Regions from separate parts of the Streptomyces sp. NPDC057702 genome, predicted to be linked through region 1. Evidence: predicted binding sites of a transcription regulator. Region 1 holds the regulator's gene; each other region holds the start of a gene.
What was found. The regulator HrcA, encoded in region 1, represses chaperone genes, less so after heat shock. The targets are predictions, from matches to a motif close to TTNGCACTCNGNNNNNCNGAGTGCNAA.

Region 1 (4,370 bases):
CACCGCGCCCGTGCAGCGGGACGGACTGGCCGGACTGGGTGCCCGGCCTGATGTCGATCTCCTCCAGGCCGTCCAGCGTCTCCAGCGGCACCTTGGTGCCGAGCGAGGCGGCCGTCATGGGGATGGTGACCGTGCAGTGCAGGTCGTCACCGCGCCGCTGGAAGACCGGGTGCGGCGCCTCGTGGATCTCCACGTACAGGTCGCCGGCCGGCCCGCCACCGGGGCCGACCTCGCCCTCGCCCGCGAGCTGGATACGGGTGCCGTTGTCCACCCCGGCGGGGATCTTGACGGTCAGCGTGCGCCGGGAGCGCACCCGCCCGTCGCCCGCGCACTCCGGGCACGGCGTCGGCACCACGGTGCCGAAGCCCTGGCACTGCGGGCACGGCCGCGAGGTCATGACCTGACCGAGGAAGGACCGGGTGACCTGGGAGACCTCGCCGCGACCACGGCACATGTCACAGGTCTGCGCCGAGGTGCCGGGGGCGGCGCCCTCACCGCTACAGGTCGTGCACACGATCGCCGTGTCGACCTGGATCTCCTTGGTGGTCCCGAACGCCGCCTCGTCCAACTCGATGTCGAGCCGGATCATGGCGTCCTGGCCACGCCGGGTGCGCGAGCGCGGGCCACGCTGCGAGGCGGTGCCGAAGAAGGCGTCCATGATGTCGGAGAAGTTGCCGAAGCCGGCACCGAAGCCGCCCTGGCCGCCGCCCGACGCGCTGGAGAGCGGGTCGCCACCGAGGTCGTAGACCTGCTTCTTCTGCGGGTCCGAGAGGACCTCGTAGGCGGCGTTGATCTCCTTGAAGCGCTCTTGCGTCTTCGGATCGGGGTTGACGTCCGGGTGCAGCTCACGCGCGAGCCTGCGGAACGCCTTCTTGATCTCGTCCTGAGAGGCATCGCGCCGCACGCCCAGGACGGCGTAGTAGTCCGTCGCCACTTACGACTCCGCCAGGATCTGTCCGACGTATCGTGCCACTGCGCGTACCGCTCCCATCGTTCCGGGGTAGTCCATGCGGGTCGGTCCGACCACGCCGAGTTTTGCGACCGCCTCGTCGCCCGAACCGTAGCCGACAGCGACCACGGATGTGGAGTTCAGGCCCTCGTGAGCGTTCTCATGACCGATTCGTACGGTCATGCCTGAATCCTTGGCCTCGCCGAGCAACTTGAGGAGGACGACCTGCTCCTCCAACGCCTCCAGCACCGGCCGGATGGTGAGCGGGAAGTCGTGCCCGAACCGGGTGAGGTTGGCCGTGCCGCCGATCATCAGCCGCTCTTCGGTCTCCTCGACCAGGGTCTCCAGCAGCGTCGCGAGGACCGTGGAGACCGTACCCCGGTCCTCCTGCTCGAACGACTCCGGCAGGTCCTGCACGAGCTGGGGCACGTCCGCGAACCGGCGCCCGACCACCCGGCTGTTCAGCCGCGCCCGCAGATCCGCCAGTGCCGTCTCGCCGACGGGCGCCGGGCAGTCGACCATGCGCTGCTCGACCCGGCCCGTGTCGGTGATCAGTACGAGCATCACGCGCGCGGGCGCGAGGGCGAGCAACTCCACGTGGCGCACCGTGGAGCGGGTCAGCGACGGGTACTGCACCACGGCGACCTGACGGGTGAGCTGGGCCAACAGCCGCACCGTGCGCCCCACCACGTCGTCCAGGTCCACCGCGCCGTCCAGGAAGTTCTGGATGGCCCGGCGCTCCGGCGGTGAGAGCGGCTTCACACCCGCGAGCCGGTCCACGAACAGGCGGTAGCCCTTGTCGGTGGGAATACGGCCGGCGCTGGTGTGCGGCTGGGCGATGAAGCCCTCGTCCTCAAGTGCGGCCATGTCGTTACGCACCGTGGCCGGCGAGACGCCCAACTGGTGGCGCTCGGTCAGCGCCTTGGAACCCACCGGCTCCTCGGTGCCGACGTAGTCCTGGACGATGGCGCGCAGCACTTCAAGTCTGCGTTCGCTCAGCATCGCGCACACCTCCAGTCAAACCGTCTATCAGGGGACTTTTCCTGGCACTCATCGCGCCCGAGTGCCAAATCCCCTGAGCCAGTGTACGGCCGGTTACCGCGATCCGGGCAAGAGTGACCCCGGCCGTGGATCCGCGGAGGGCTGGAAACCGCCGCCGCACCGCCCGGGCACACCCGCCCGGCGCGGGCTAGCGTCTCCCCCATGAACACTGGTGCGAGCACGCGGGTGCGGGAGCGTTGGGAGATCCTCGCGTCCGGGGTCGCCCGGCGGCGGCTGCCCGGCCTGGACGCCACCGTCGGTGCCGTGGCCGGCCCGGCGGGCCTCCTCGTCGTGGACACCGGGGCGACGCTGGGTGAGGGCGCGGAGATCCGCCGCGAGGTCAGTGCCCTGTTCGGCCAGCCGGTCACCCACGTCGCCCTCACCCACCCGCACTTCGACCACGTCCTGGGCACGGCCGCGTTCGCCGGCGTGCGGGTGTACGGGGCGGTCGGCCTGGCGGAGGTGCTGCGACGCGACCGGGAGGGGCTGCGCGCGGACGCGGTACGCCACGGCGCCGACCCCGACGCGGTCGCCGAGGCCGTCGACCTGCTGGTCCACCCACGCCACGCGGTGAGCGGCGAGGTGACCCTCACCCTGGGCCCCGGGCGCGAGGTGCTGCTGGCCAACGTGGGCCCCGGCCACACCGGACACGACCTGGCCGTCCTCGTGCCGGGCGAACCCGAGGTCGTCTTCTGCGGCGACCTGGTCGAGGAGTCGGGCGAACCACAGGCGGGCCCGGACGCGGTCCCGGCGCGCTGGCCGGCGGCGTTGGACCGGCTGCTGGCGCTCGGCGGTGAGGACGCGGCGTATGTGCCGGGGCACGGCGCGGTGGTGGACGCGGCGTTCGTCCGCGCCCAGCGCGCGACGCTGGCCCGCCGCTTCGCGGTGCCGTCGTAGCCGCCGACGGGGCGAGGAGGCGGGCACCCGGGCGCGCGGGGCGTGGGCGGGGGACGGGCGGGGCGCGGGGCGGCGGCTATCGTCTGCCGCATGCGCAGCAGACAGTACGGGCCCGACCTGACCCCGCCCTGGAAGAAGCCCGCGTCCGTGCCCGAGGTGGACGCCGAGGCGGACCTGGTGGTCGAGGAGGTGACCACCGGCTTCTGCGGCGCGGTCATCCGCTGTGAGAAGACCGCCGAGGGTCCGACCGTCACGCTGGAGGACCGCTTCGGCAAGCACCGGGTCTTCCCGCTGAACGCGGCCGGCTTCCTCCTGGAGGGACGCCCGGTCACCCTCGTACGCCCCCGGCCGCGCACGGCCGGCGGGCCGGCGGCGGGGCGCGGCGGAACCTCGCGTACCGCCTCCGGGTCGGTCGCCGTCCCCGGGGCGCGCGCCCGGGTCGCCCGCGCCGGGCGCATCTACGTGGAGGGCCGCCACGACGCCGAGCTGGTCGAGCGGGTGTGGGGCGATGACCTGCGCATCGAGGGCGTGGTGGTGGAGTACCTGGAGGGCGTCGACGATCTGCCCGCCATCGTCCGGGAGTTCGCGCCGGCGCCCGACGCGCGGCTCGGCGTCCTCGTCGACCACCTGGTGCCCGGTTCCAAGGAGTCCCGCATCGCCACCGAGGTCAGCGCGGCCGGCGGCGACGTGCTGGTCGTCGGGCACCCCTACGTCGACGTGTGGCAGGCCGTGAAGCCGGCCTCCCTGGGCATCCCGGCCTGGCCGGTGATCCCCCGGGGCCAGGACTGGAAGACGGGCGTGTGCCGCGCTCTGGGCTGGCCGGAGAACACCGGCGCGGCCTGGCAGCGCGTGCTGGGCGCGGTCCACTCGTACCGCGACCTGGAACCCGAACTGCTGGGCCGCGTGGAGGAACTGATCGACTTCGTCACGGCCCCGGCGTAGGAGCCAGGCCCTCCGACACGGCGCCGCACGGGTGACGGACCGACGGGGCGCGTGCCGCGCTCCCCGGCGGGCAGCTTCCGTGGGCTCCCGGTCCCGCCCCGTCCCGTTCGAGCGGCGTGGACGTCAGCGCCGGGGGGGCACTCTCCGTGCGCACGCGTCCAGCCGCCCCGGCGCCCTGCGAGCCGGCTGGTCGGTCGACCGCTCAGTCGACCAGGTCGCGGACGACCGCGTCGGCCAGCAGTCGGCCGCGCAGGGTCAGGACCGCTCGGCCCGCCTCGTACGGCCCGGTCTCCAGCAGGCCGTCCGCCAGGGCGCGGGCCGCGGCGCGGGCGCCGGCGGGGGCGAGGATGTCCAGGGGGCAGCCGTCCGCGAGACGCAGCTCCAGCAGGATCCGCTCGACGCGGCGGTCCTCGGCGCTGAGCACCTCGCGGCCCGCGCCCGGCGAGCGCCCCTCGGTCAGCGCCTGCGCGTACGCCCCCGGGTGCTTCACGTTCCACCAGCGCACGCCGCCCACGTGGCTGTGGGCTCCGGGGCCGGCGCC
Region 2 (4,370 bases), on a different contig from region 1:
TCGACGCGGCGTTCTGCAGCGCGGAGCGCGTGACCTTCGCCGGGTCGAGGATGCCCTCGGCGATCATGTCGACGTACTCACCGGTCGCGGCGTTGAGGCCGTGGCCGACGGTCAGGTTGCGCACCTTCTCGACGACGACGCCACCCTCAAGGCCGGCGTTGACGGCGATCTGCTTCAGCGGGGCCTCAAGGGCCAGCTTCACCGCGGCGGCACCGGTGGCCTCGTCACCTTCGAGCTCAAGCTTCTCGAAGACGGCGGCGGCCTGGATGAGGGCCACGCCACCACCGGCGACGATGCCCTCCTCGACGGCGGCCTTCGCGTTGCGAACGGCGTCCTCGATGCGGTGCTTGCGCTCCTTGAGCTCGACCTCGGTGGCGGCACCGGCCTTGATCACCGCGACACCGCCGGCGAGCTTCGCCAGGCGCTCCTGCAGCTTCTCGCGGTCGTAGTCGCTGTCCGAGTTCTCGATCTCGGCGCGGATCTGGTTGACGCGGCCCTGGACCTGGTCGCTGTCACCGGCACCGTCGACGATGGTCGTCTCGTCCTTGGTGATGACGACCTTGCGGGCGCGGCCCAGCAGGTCGAGACCGGCGTTCTCCAGCTTGAGGCCGACCTCCTCGGAGATGACGGTGCCACCGGTGAGGATGGCGATGTCGCCGAGCATGGCCTTGCGGCGGTCACCGAAGCCCGGGGCCTTGACGGCGACGGACTTGAAGGTGCCACGGATCTTGTTGACCACCAGGGTGGACAGGGCCTCGCCCTCGACGTCCTCGGCGATGATCAGCAGCGGCTTGCCGGACTGCATGACCTTCTCGAGGAGCGGCAGCAGGTCCTTGACCGCGGAGATCTTGGAGTTGACGATCAGGATGTACGGGTCGTCGAGAGCCGACTCCATACGCTCCATGTCGGTGGCGAAGTACGCCGAGATGTAGCCCTTGTCGAAGCGCATGCCCTCGGTGAGCTCCAGCTCAAGCCCGAAGGTCTGCGACTCCTCGACGGTGATGACGCCTTCCTTGCCGACCTTGTCCATCGCCTCGGCGATGAGCTCGCCGATCTGGGTGTCGGCGGCGGAGATGGAGGCCGTGGAAGCGATCTGCTCCTTGGTCTCGACATCCTTCGCCTGCTCAAGGAGGGCGCCGGAGACGGCCTCGACGGCCTTCTCGATGCCGCGCTTGAGGGCCATCGGGTTGGCGCCGGCGGCGACGTTCCGCAGGCCCTCCTTGACGAGCGCCTGGGCCAGGACGGTCGCGGTCGTCGTGCCGTCACCGGCGACGTCGTCCGTCTTCTTCGCGACCTCCTTGACCAGCTCGGCGCCGATCTTCTCGTACGGGTCCTCGAGCTCGATCTCCTTGGCGATGGACACACCATCGTTGGTGATCGTGGGGGCGCCCCACTTCTTCTCAAGGACGACGTTGCGGCCCTTGGGACCGAGGGTGACCCGGACGGCGTCGGCGAGCTGGTTCATCCCGCGCTCGAGACCGCGCCGTGCCTCCTCGTCGAACGCGATGATCTTGGCCATGTGAAGTGGTCCTCCCAGGACTGGGGGTCCCCCCGGCCAGTGGCTGGGGGAGGGTGGATACTCCGGACCGCGCGCGGCGCCCGCGACGGACGGCCTGCCTGCCGAGCGGTTCCTTCCCCACCCGGCCTGCGGGCCTCACCGACCCGGTCCTGCTGTCACTCTCGACATCAGAGTGCTAACGCCAATGATTAGCACTCGACCCATGAGAGTGCAAGGCCGCTCCACGGGAGCGCCGACGGGGAGTGACCGCCCGGGACCCGGCGGGAGCAGGGCGTGCGGCCCGCCGGCGCCCCCGGAACGGGCGCCGGCGGCGGCGACCCGCACCCCGCGAGGACGTTCGCGAACGGGGCCGGCGACCGGGCGCGCCGGCCCCGGACCCCGCTCCACCGGGGCGAGCGCGCGAGGGCTCAAGGCCGGGGCGACCGACGCGGAGTTCGCCCCGCGCGAACCCTTCCGCGAGCGGAGCCGGGACAGGTGTCGGCGGCGGGCGACGCTCCGGAGGACGCTGACGAAGGGGCCCGGGAGCCGGGGCGCACGGGCCGCTTCGCGGCATAGCCACGGGGGCTCGCGGGGCGGGCGCGCGGGCGCGTCGTCATATGTGTTCGCTCTACGCGATCGCAACGACAGGGAACGGTCGCGGCGAGGTCAGATCGAGGTACGGAACGTCGCCCGGGCCCGCTGGGGGGCGCCCGCCCGGGTCGCGGAGCCCGGGCCGAGCGAGCGCCGTACCCCCGCCGTACACGAGGTGGCCACGCCCCCGGCGCGAGCCGGCCCTCCCATCCGTACGCCAGCGACCCGCCACGCGGGCGCCAGCGCGCCCCGAGCGCCGCACCGGCCGGCCACCACCACGCGGTACGCGCCCGGCCGCCCAGCGGCGATTGGACCGGACCAAGACCGTCGCACGGAGGCACCCGGCCCGACCGAGCGGAAGCGGCGAGGCCGTCCAGGCCAGCCCGACCAGGACGCCCGAGCCCCCCGAGCGATCACCCACACCGTCCAGAACGCGACGACCGACCGAAGCGAAACAGTCGGCCCGACCGGCCCCGTCACACCAGCCGGACCAACCACGTCGGCGAGACCGGCCAGACCGGCGAGGCCAACCGTGTCGGCGAGGCGAGCCGGGTCGGCGAGGTCAACCGGGGCGGCGAGATCGGCCGTGTTGGCGAGGCGAGCCAGACCAGCGAGGTCAGTCACACCAGCGAGGCCAGCCGGGCGGCGAGATCGGCCGGCGAGGCGAGCCGGGTCGACGAGGTCAGCCGGGTCGGCGAGGCGAGCCAGACCAGCGAGGTCAGCTGGGTCGGCGAGGCCAGCCGGGTCGGCGAGATCGGCCGGGCCAACCAACCCATCCCGAGCGGCGAGGTCAGCCAGACCGGCGAGGTCAGCCATATCAGCGAGGTCGACCGGGGCCGGCACCTCGGCCAGACCAGCGAGGTCAACCGGACCGGCGAGGCGAGCCGGGTCGGCGAGGTCAACCGGGGCGGCGAGATCGGCCACACCAGCGAGGTCAGCCGGGGCGGCGAGGCCAACCGCGTCGGCGAGATCGGCCACACCAGCGAGGTCAGCCGGGGCCGGCACCTCGGCCAGACCGGCGGGGTCAACTGCGGCGGCGAGGCCAACCGGGGCGGCGAGCTCAGCCGGGGCGGCGAGCTCAGCCGGACCAGCGAGGCCAACCGGGTCGGCGAGGTCAGTCACACCAGCGAGGTCGACCGGGGCCGGCGCCTCGGCCAGACCAGCGAGGCCAGCCAGGTCGGCAAGATCGGCCAGACCAGTGAGGTCAACCGGGTCAGCGAGATCGGCCGGACCGGCACGGTCAGCCAGACCGGCGAGGTCAGCCATATCAGCGAGGTCGACCGGGGTGAGGTAGTCGGAACGGCCAGGCCGGCGAGGCCAACGCGAAGGGCCCGCACCCCCCTGCCGAGGGTGCGGGCCCTTGTTCACGCTGCAGTCGGTCGGCGCTCAGCTGCCGGCCACGCGGACCATGTCCGCCTGCGGCCCCTTCTGACCCTGCGAGATCTCGAACTCGACCCGCTGGCCCTCCTCAAGGGTGCGGTACCCGTCCATCTGGATCGCGCTGTAGTGGACGAACACGTCCGCACCACCGTCGACCGCGATGAAGCCGTATCCCTTCTCCGCGTTGAACCACTTGACGGTGCCCTGAGCCATTCCTAACTCCCCTATTGCTGGCCCTTGCGCAGGACCGCACTCCGCGGACCCGGGTCAGACCTCACCCCTGAGAACCCCTGACGAATGGAAAGGGGACCCCTGGGGCGTGCGCCGGAACGCGTCGACCGCCGCTGAATGTATCTGCCCAGATGCCCAGAGCAACAGGTCAATCGGACGAGAATTCTGGGCACGCGTCATCGGCGATACGGGGCGAATTCCGGCGATTACCGGTCAAGTCGGGCCGGACATGGCGGGAGTAAACCGGCAAAACATGTCCACGCTTCGCGCACATTTTGACGGGTTCCCATATGCGGTCCACACACGGGCCCGTGAGGCGGAGAGGAGATCACTTCAACTCTATCGCGGTTCTAAACATGGAATTGCCCCGTCCACTTTCCGGTGGACGGGGCAGTTCCGGCAGTTCGCGGCGGAGCGGGTCGGTCAGCCGCCGGCGACGGCGGGAATGATCGAAATGCCCGCACCGTCCGGGGTGACCGTTTCCAGTCCGCTACTGAATCGCACGTCGTCGTCGTTGACGTACACATTCACAAAGCGGCGCAGCTTGCCCTGGTCGTCGAGCACGCGGGCGGCGATGCCCTGGTGGTTCTTCTCCAGGTCCGCCAGCACCTCGCCGAGGGTCGCGCCCTCGGCGCTCACCTCGGCCTTGCCGTCGGTGTAGGTGCGCAGA
Region 3 (4,370 bases), on a different contig from region 1:
GGCGTTGTAGCCGGAACCCTTCTCCAGCTCGGCGACCTTGGAGACGATGACGTAGCCCTCGAGGCCGGCGTTCTCGGCGATCCAGCGCAGCGGCTCGACGACCGCGCGGCGGACGACGGCGACACCGGTGGCCTCGTCGCCCTCCTTGCCCAGGCTGCCGTCGAGCACCTTGGCAGCGTGCACCAGGGCGGAGCCACCACCGGAGACGATGCCCTCCTCGACCGCGGCGCGGGTCGCGGAGATGGCGTCCTCCAGACGGTGCTTCTTCTCCTTGAGCTCGACCTCGGTGGCGGCGCCGACGCGGATCACGCACACGCCGCCGGCCAGCTTCGCGAGGCGCTCCTGGAGCTTCTCGCGGTCCCAGTCGGAGTCCGTGGCGTCGATCTCGCCCTTGATCTGCGCGACCCGGCCCTTGACGTCGTCGGTGTTGCCGCCGCCGTCGACGATGGTGGTGTCGTCCTTGGTGATGGTCACGCGGCGGGCGGTGCCCAGCACGTCCAGGCCGGCCTGGTCGAGCTTGAGGCCGACCTCCTCGGCGATGACGGTCGCACCGGTGAGGGTGGCGATGTCGCCGAGCATGGCCTTGCGGCGGTCACCGAAGCCGGGGGCCTTGACGGCCACGGCGTTGAACGTGCCACGGATCTTGTTGACGACGAGCGTGGAGAGCGCCTCGCCCTCGACGTCCTCGGCGATGATCAGCAGCGGCTTGGAGGCGCCCTGCTGGATGACCTTCTCCAGCAGCGGGAGCAGGTCCTGGATGGAGCTGATCTTGCCCTGGTGGATCAGGATGTACGGGTCGTCGAGGACGGCCTCCATACGCTCCTGGTCGGTCACCATGTACGGGGACAGGTAGCCCTTGTCGAAGGCCATGCCCTCGGTGAAGTCCAGCTCCAGACCGAAGGTGTTGGACTCCTCGACGGTGATGACACCGTCCTTGCCGACCTTGTCCATCGCCTCGGCGACGAGCTCGCCGACCTGCTTGTCCTGGGCGGACAGCCCGGCGACGGCCGCGATGTCGGACTTCTCGTCGATCGGGCGCGCGGTCGCGAGCAGGTCCTCGGAGATCGCCTTGACGGCGGCGTCGATGCCCTTCTTCAGGGCGGCCGGGGAAGCGCCGGCGGCGACGTTGCGCAGGCCCTCGCGGACCAGCGCCTGGGCCAGCACGGTGGCGGTGGTGGTGCCGTCACCCGCGATGTCGTTGGTCTTGGTCGCCACCTCCTTCACGAGCTGGGCGCCCAGGTTCTCGTACGGGTCCTCGACCTCGACCTCACGGGCGATGGTGACGCCGTCGTTGGTGATGGTGGGGGCACCGAACTTCTTGTCGATGACGACGTTGCGGCCCCGGGGGCCGATCGTCACCTTGACGGCGTCAGCGAGCTGGTTGACACCGCGCTCAAGGGCGCGACGGGCGTCCTCGTCGAACTTCAGGATCTTCGCCATGGTTGCCTAGAGTCCTCTCCAAAGAGCCGCGCCCCGGTCGCCCGGGTGTTCAGACACGGGTGGCCGGGGCGCGATTCACGTAAATCCGGGTGAGTTACTTCTCGATGATCGCGAGCACGTCGCGAGCCGAGAGGACGAGGTACTCCTCGCCGTTGTACTTCACCTCGGTGCCGCCGTACTTGCTGTAGAGCACGACGTCGCCGACGGAAACGTCGAGCGGAAGACGGTTGCCGTCTTCGAAGCGGCCCGGACCAACGGCCAGGACGACGCCCTCCTGGGGCTTCTCCTTCGCGGTGTCCGGAATGACCAGGCCCGAAGCCGTGGTCTGCTCGGCGTCGAGCGGCTGGACCACGATGCGGTCCTCGAGCGGCTTGATGGCAACCTTGGAGCTGGCGGTCGTCACGATCCGACCTCCCCCTTCGGAGATCTCACGGGGTTAACTGTCTGAGGTGGCGACCTGGTAGATCCGTCGTCGCGGGTGCCGGATCTGCCCGTCGCTGTGTTTGGCACTCCGCGATGTGGAGTGCCAGCCCTGAGACTAGGACGCGGTTAGCACTCGGTCAAGCGGAGTGCCAACGCGGCGGCGTTTCCGGAGGCCCGCCAGGGGCGCGTCGGGGCACGTCCCGGCCGCCTCGGGGCCGCGCCCGGGGCCGCCTGGCGGGCCCGTCGCCCGCTGGCGGAAGCGCCACGGGACGCCTGGCGAACCGCGCGGGACGCGCTGCGCACCTCGTCGCACGGGGCGCGGGTCTCGCCGGACGGGGCGCGGGTCTCGCCGGACGGGGGGAAGCGCCGCGCGCGGTGCCGGGCCTCTCGGGCGCGGCGGGGTCTCGGGGCGACGCTGCGAGAATGGCCCGGTGAGCGCGACCATCCTGCCCGTCGAGACCTTCCACGCCCTGCTGACCGAGGAGGGGCGGGCCCTGCTCGCCGCGCTGCGCGACCTCGACCCCGCCGAGGAGCTGACCGCCGCCACCCGGCTGCGCCGGGAGCATCCGGCCGAGCTGGTCTCGGCCGCGATCGGCCAGGCGCGGCTGCGGCAGCGGGCGGCGGCGAAGTTCGGCGCGGCCGACGCGTACCGGATGTACTTCACGCCCGACGGCGTCGAGCAGGCCACCCGGGCCACGGTGGCCACGCACCGGGCGCGGCGGTTCGCGGCGCTCGGGGTGCGGCGGCTGGCCGATCTGTGCTGTGGCGTGGGCGGCGACGCGATCGCGCTGGCGCGGGCCGGTGTCTTCGTGCTCGCCGTCGATCGCTCCCCGCTGACCTGCGCCGTCGCCCGTGCCAACGCCGAGGCGCTGGGGTTGGCCGAGCTGATCGAGGTGCGCGAGGCCGATGTGCGCGAGGTCGACGTGACGGGCTACGACGCCGTCTTCGTCGACCCCGCCCGGCGCGGCGGCAGCGGGCGCTCCGGCGGCGGGCGGGGGCGGATCTTCGACCCCGAGGCGTACTCGCCGCCGCTGTCCTGGGCCGTCGGCGCCGCCCGGCAGGCTCCGCACGCGGCGCTCAAGGTCGCGCCGGGGGTGCCGCACGAGGCGATCCCCGAGGACGCCGAGGCGGAGTGGATCTCGGACGGCGGCGACGTGAAGGAGGCCGTGCTGTGGTTCGGCACGACCCCCGGCGCCCGCCGCGCGACACTGCTGCCCGGCGGCGCCACGCTGACCGGCGCGGGACTGGCGGACCCCGAGCCGGGCCCGGTGGGACGCTGGCTGTACGAGCCGGACGGCGCGGCGATCCGGGCCCATCTGGTCGCGGACGTGGCCCAGCGGGTCGAGGGCCGGCTGATCGACCCGACGATCGCGTACGTCACCTCCGACACCCTGGTGGCCACGCCGTACGCGAGCGCGTACGAGATCACCGACGTACTGCCGTTCAACGTCAAGCGGCTGCGGGCGCTGCTGCGGGAGCGCGACGTCGGCGTGCTGACGGTCAAGAAGCGCGGTTCGCCGGTGACGCCCGAGGAGTTGCGCCAGAAGGTCAGGCCGCGGGGCGCGGCCTCGGCGACGGTGTTCCTGACGCGGGTGGCGGGTGCGCCGTCGATGCTGATCGGCCACCCGGCGAAGCCGACCGCGTAGGGAAGTCGGGGGCGGCCGGGCCGGCCGGGGCCGTCGCCGCCGTGGCCCGCTCCGCCCGCGCCGGGGCACCGCCGGCCGTCGCGCCGGCGCCGTCGGCGGTCGGTCTTCCGACAGCGCGGGCGGCCAGGGCTCGGCCGCACCTTCCGGACCCTCCCGACCCTCCGCACCCACGTCGCGCTGCCAGCAGGGTGGTTGACGCGCGCCACTCTTCTGTCTGGGCACCACTCCGGCACCGGTCGTATTTCCCCGCTTTCGGTGCGAAAGCCGTCGTGTTCGGGCTCGGGACGGGGGACGCTCGGTGGGCGCCGTCCGAACGGATGGGCGAGGAGACCGAGGGGCCGTTCGGCCCGGTGGGGGGAGCTTCATGAGAGCCAGCGGACGAAGAACGCGGGGCGCGTGGACCGCGCCGACAGCAGGGGTCGCGCCGAGTGCGGGGATCGCGCCGAGCGCGCTCGGGCGCGGCCAGGGGGCACGCCGGTGAGCGACGTCCGCGCCTCCCACGCGGAGGGCATCAGCGCGATGTACGACCAGTCCACCGAGTTCTTCCTCGAAGCGCTCGGCGGCAGCATCCACTACGGCTACTGGCCGGACGCCTCGGGCCCCGGTTCGATGGAGGCGGCCTCCCGGCGTATGACCGCGCTGATGGTCGAGAAGCTCGGCGTCACAGCCGGGCAGTCCGTGCTCGACATCGGCTGCGGCGCCGGCCGGCCCGCCGTCGACCTGGCCGTGGCCACCGGCGCGTGGGTGACGGGCGTGACCATCAGCCCGGAGCAGGTGCGGGTCGCCACCGAACTCGCCGCCCGGGAGGGGCTCGCCGAGAGCGTGCGCTTCCAGCGGGCGGACGCCAACGACCTGCCCTTC

Region 2: the regulator HrcA is predicted to act here: its motif matches at 1,708-1,734, upstream of groL (chaperonin GroEL).
Region 3: the regulator HrcA is predicted to act here: its motif matches at 1,990-2,016, upstream of groES (co-chaperone GroES).

Annotation. Positions count from the first base shown of each region.
Region 1 is NZ_JBHVJC010000016.1:125,845-130,214, forward strand. It holds gene dnaJ (molecular chaperone DnaJ) at 1-934, opposite strand, end outside; gene hrcA (heat-inducible transcriptional repressor HrcA) at 935-1,951, opposite strand; gene ACFVFR_RS14735 (MBL fold metallo-hydrolase) at 2,153-2,887, shown strand; gene ACFVFR_RS14740 (DUF3097 domain-containing protein) at 2,978-3,829, shown strand; gene hemW (radical SAM family heme chaperone HemW) at 4,032-4,370, opposite strand, start outside.
Region 2 is NZ_JBHVJC010000001.1:15,665-20,034, reverse strand. It holds gene groL (chaperonin GroEL) at 1-1,519, opposite strand, end outside; gene ACFVFR_RS00080 (hypothetical protein) at 2,710-3,189, opposite strand; gene ACFVFR_RS00075 (hypothetical protein) at 3,208-3,426, opposite strand; gene ACFVFR_RS00070 (cold-shock protein) at 3,476-3,682, opposite strand; gene ACFVFR_RS00065 (MoaD/ThiS family protein) at 4,124-4,370, opposite strand, start outside.
Region 3 is NZ_JBHVJC010000030.1:116,127-120,496, reverse strand. It holds gene groL (chaperonin GroEL) at 1-1,440, opposite strand, end outside; gene groES (co-chaperone GroES) at 1,535-1,843, opposite strand; gene ACFVFR_RS23125 (methyltransferase domain-containing protein) at 2,295-3,509, shown strand; gene ACFVFR_RS23120 (SAM-dependent methyltransferase) at 3,987-4,370, shown strand, end outside.